Regions from separate parts of the Klebsiella sp. PK18 genome, predicted to be linked through region 1. Evidence: predicted binding sites of a transcription regulator. Region 1 holds the regulator's gene; the other holds the start of a gene.
What was found. The regulator PurR, encoded in region 1, represses purine synthesis genes. The targets are predictions, from matches to a motif close to CANGCAAACGTTTGCNTG.
Positions count from the first base shown of each region.

Region 1 (2,201 bases):
CGCTATGCGTTTCGCGATATGGGGATGCTGAGCTGGGACTGCGTGGTGGCGAGCGATCACCCGCTGGCGAAGATGGAGGGACCCCTGAGCGATGATGTCCTGCGTAACTGGCCGTCGCTGGTGCGGGAGGATACGTCACGTTCACTGCCCAAACGAACAACCTGGCTGCTGGATAACCAGAAGAGGGTGGTGGTCCCCGACTGGGAATCGTCGGCCACCTGTCTGTCGGCGGGCCTCTGCGTCGGCATGGTGCCGAGCCATTTCGCCCGACCATGGGTAGATCGCGGCGTGTGGACCGCGCTGGCGCTGGAGAATCCGTTCCCGGATGCCGCCTGCTGTCTGACCTGGCAGCAGAGTGATGCCTCACCGGCGCTGAACTGGATGCTCGACTATCTGGGGGACAGCGACACGCTGAATCGGGAATGGCTGCGGGCGCCGGAATAATATGCGCCCGCAAACGTCTTAGCGGCGATAATCGACAAACGGGCCATCCGCCACGGAGCGGCGTTCGACCAGACGAGGATGCACTTCGATAGACTGTGACTCTTCGCGCTTATTAACGATACGATCCAACAGCATGTTAAATGCGGCTTCGCCCAGGGAATCTTTCGGCTGATGAATGGTGGTTAACGCCGGGCTGAAATAGCGGGCGTTACGCACATTATCATAACCGATCAGCGAAATGTCCTGCGGCACCCGCAGCCCCATTTCATCCGCCGCGCAGATAGCGCCCATCGCCATGATATCGCCGCCGCAGAACACCGCCGTCGGACGGTGCTGCTGGCTTAAGATCTGCTGCATAGCGCGGTAGCCGGACTCCGGCTCGAAGTCGCCCTGCACAATCCAGTTTTCCGGCACGCTGATATGCGCCTCTTTCATCGCCTGCATAAAGCCGGCCAGGCGGCCTGCGCCGGTGTTGCGCTCCAGCGGACCCGGGATCACGCCGATTTCACGATGGCCACGTTCAATCAGGTAGCGTCCGGCGATATAGCCGCCCTGGAAGGCGTTATCGATCACCGCATCGGTGAAGTCGGCTTTTGCTTCGCCCCAGTCCATCACCACCATCGGGATATGGCGATACTCTTCCAGCATGCTCAATACCGAATCCGGATATTCGGAACACATCACCAGCAGACCGTCGACACGCTTCTGCGCCATCATCGACAAATAGGCGCGCTGTTTTTCCGGATCGTTCCATGCGTTGCCGAGGATCAGGGTGTAGCCCTTCTGGAAGCAGCTCTTTTCAACAGACTCAATAATTTCAGCAAAATAGGCGGCTTCGCTACTGGTCGCCAGCAGACCAATCGATTTTGTATGATTGACTTTCAGGCTGCGGGCCACGGCGCTCGGCGAGTAGTGCAGCTCTTTGATCGCCGCCCACACCGCATTGCGCGTCTCTTCGGCAACGAAACGGGTTTTGTTAATTACATGTGATACAGTTGTAGTGGAAACGTTTGCGCGCTTCGCTACATCTTTAATAGTTGCCATTACATCTCACTCCATGCCTTGACCTGATCGCCTGATCATCGATACGTAAACGTTTGCCTACACACACCCTGAATACAATTTTCAACATTGCATCACGTCGGGAAAACGACACAGAACGACAGGAAGGGGTCAATGGCCGATACGCTTTTAAATTAGCGTGGGATTTTGTCCGATCTTGGGGCAAAGTGGAAGAGCAAAAATGTGCATCGCCCTAAATCCCGGAAGATTTTTGCGATTTTTTGTGCAAAAATGAGCAAGCTCACTTTTGGTGTGGGGATAACAAGAGGGAAAAATGATGGATACCAATTTAAAGTTTTCGCTGATCACCACGGTTATTGCCCTCGGCGTGATCGTTGCTTTCAGCCTGACCGCCATACTGCACTAATGTTCCAGTGAGGGAGGAGCGCGGCCTCCTCCCCGTATCCCGCCATTATTATCAATTCTGCAAAAATCTTTTGTCATTTCGTTCACTTTTGTTTTTTTGTGATTGATGTCATGCTTTTGGCTTCTGATGTTACGCCGTCCTCTCTGACGGTCTGATGGAGTCATTGAATGAAAATCAACTTTCCTTTACTTGCGCTGGCGATCGGCGCCTTTGGCATCGGTACCACCGAGTTCTCCCCAATGGGATTGCTGCCGGTGATTGCGAAAGGTGTGGACGTCTCGATACCGGTAGCGGGAATGCTGATCAGTGCGTATGCCATCGGCGTCAT
Region 1 is NZ_CM173493.1:2,350,624-2,352,824, forward strand. It holds gene punR (DNA-binding transcriptional activator PunR) at 1-444, shown strand, start outside; gene purR (HTH-type transcriptional repressor PurR) at 463-1,488, opposite strand; gene cydH (cytochrome bd-I oxidase subunit CydH) at 1,781-1,873, shown strand; gene AC3EMD_RS11445 (MFS transporter) at 2,041-2,201, shown strand, end outside.

Region 2 (2,201 bases), 1.0 Mb from region 1:
CAGCGCGTGGGCCGGGATGCCGGCCGCGCGCGCGCGTTCAAGGCCAAACGCATCAGCCTTGTTACTGAATACCGCCCGCAGGGTGCCGTTTATCTGTTTCCGGCCGCAGGCGTCGATGATCGCCTGCAAATTGCTGCCGCTACCGGAAATCAGCACCACGATGTTTTTCATGCAATGACCACACGCTGTTCGGAATCGGAAGCTTTGATATACCCGATTTTCCACGCGTTTTCACCTTTCTCGTTCAGCAGGGCAATGGCCTTGTCTGCTTCTGCAGCCGGTAGGGCGATAACCATCCCCACGCCGCAGTTAAAGGTACGGTACATTTCATGCTGGCTGACGTTACCGGCGGTTTGCAGCCAGTTGAAGACGGACGGCCACTGCCAGGAGGACTCATCAATGATCGCCAGGGTGTTATCCGGCAGCACGCGCGGAATATTTTCCCAGAAACCGCCGCCGGTCAGGTGGGCGATAGCGTGGACGTCAACGCTGGCGATCAGATCGAGCACCGATTTCACATAGATGCGGGTTGGCGCCAGCAGATGGTCCGCCAGCGGTTTGCCGTCAAGGTCGGTGGTCTGCGGGTCAACGCCGCTAACCTCAATGATCTTACGCACCAGTGAATAGCCGTTAGAGTGCGGGCCGCTGGACGCCAGCGCCACCAGCACGTCGCCGTCGGCCACTTTGCTGCCGTCGATGATTTCTGATTTTTCCACCACCCCGACGCAGAAACCCGCTACGTCGTAATCTTCACCGTGATACATCCCCGGCATTTCTGCGGTTTCACCGCCCACCAGCGCGCAACCGGACTGCAGGCAGCCTTCGGCGATGCCGTTAATGACGCTGGCCGCGGTATCGACGTCCAGTTTACCGGTCGCGTAATAATCCAGGAAAAACAGCGGCTCAGCACCCTGAACCACCAGGTCGTTCACGCACATGGCGACCAGGTCGATGCCGATGGTGTCGTGACGCTTCAGATCCATTGCCAGACGCAGCTTGGTACCGACGCCGTCGGTGCCGGAGACCAGTACCGGCTCGCGGTATTTCTGCGGCAGTGCGCACAGCGCGCCGAATCCGCCCAGTCCCCCCATCACTTCCGGGCGACGGGTTTTCTTCACCACGCCCTTAATACGGTCGACGAGAGCGTTGCCTGCATCAATATCCACGCCGGCATCTTTATAGCTGAGAGAGGTTTTGTCGGTCACTGCGAAGTCTCCACGCGTTTGCGGTAAGCAAGAAAAATCGGCGCAATTCTAACAGGGAAAGCAAACGTTTGCGAGCCTGCTTTACAGTCGGCGTGAAACAGCGGATAGATGGTCAAATTTGATACTGCTCACGAAAATGAAACCGGGTACAGTCTTGTGCTTGCCTCAGCCTTAAGGAATCCTCATCATAATACTGAAACCGGTTTCTGTGTTGGTTTGCCACGCATTTTGCCAGTGATTGACGCTGGTCAGGAGAGGGATGAATGAAAATTGCGGCATTTGATATCGGTGGCACCGCATTAAAGATGGGCGTGATGACCCGCGATGGCAGGCTACTGGAAAGCGCGAAGCAGTCGATCAATGACAGCGATGGCGATCATATCTTACAGGCAATGCTGTCATGGCTGGCGGCCCACCCGTCGTGTGAAGGGGTAGCCATCAGCGCGCCAGGCTATGTTGATCCGCACAGCGGCTTTATCACCATGGGCGGCGCTATTCGTCGATTTGATAACTTCGCCATGAAAGCATGGCTTGAAGCCCGGACCGGACTGCCGGTCTCAGTTGAAAATGATGCCAACTGTGTGCTGCTGGCCGAGCGCTGGCAGGGCAAAGCGGCGGAAATGGCCAATTTTCTGGTACTCACCATTGGCACCGGCATTGGTGGCGCGATTTATTGCCATCATCAGTTGGTTCACGGGGCGCGTTTTCGCGCCGGTGAGTTCGGATACATGCTCACCGATCGTCCCGGCGGACGCGATCCTCGTCGCTATTCGATGAATGAGAACTGCACCCTCAGAGTGCTGCGCCATCGCTATGCGGAACATATCGCTGCGCCGCTGGAGAGCGTGACAGGCGAAATGATTTTTGACCGCTATGACGCCGGCGACCCGGTTTGCCAGCGTCTGGTCGCCGAGTTCTTCAATGGCCTGGGCCATGGCCTTTATAACCTCGTTAATATCTTCGATCCGCAGACCATTTTTATCGGCGGCGGCATTG
Region 2 is NZ_CM173493.1:1,336,776-1,338,976, forward strand. It holds gene purN (phosphoribosylglycinamide formyltransferase) at 1-171, opposite strand, end outside; gene purM (phosphoribosylformylglycinamidine cyclo-ligase) at 168-1,205, opposite strand; gene bglK (beta-glucoside kinase BglK) at 1,469-2,201, shown strand, end outside.
Region 2: purM (phosphoribosylformylglycinamidine cyclo-ligase) is a predicted target of PurR. The motif match lies at 1,263-1,280, and genes of this name have one in related genera.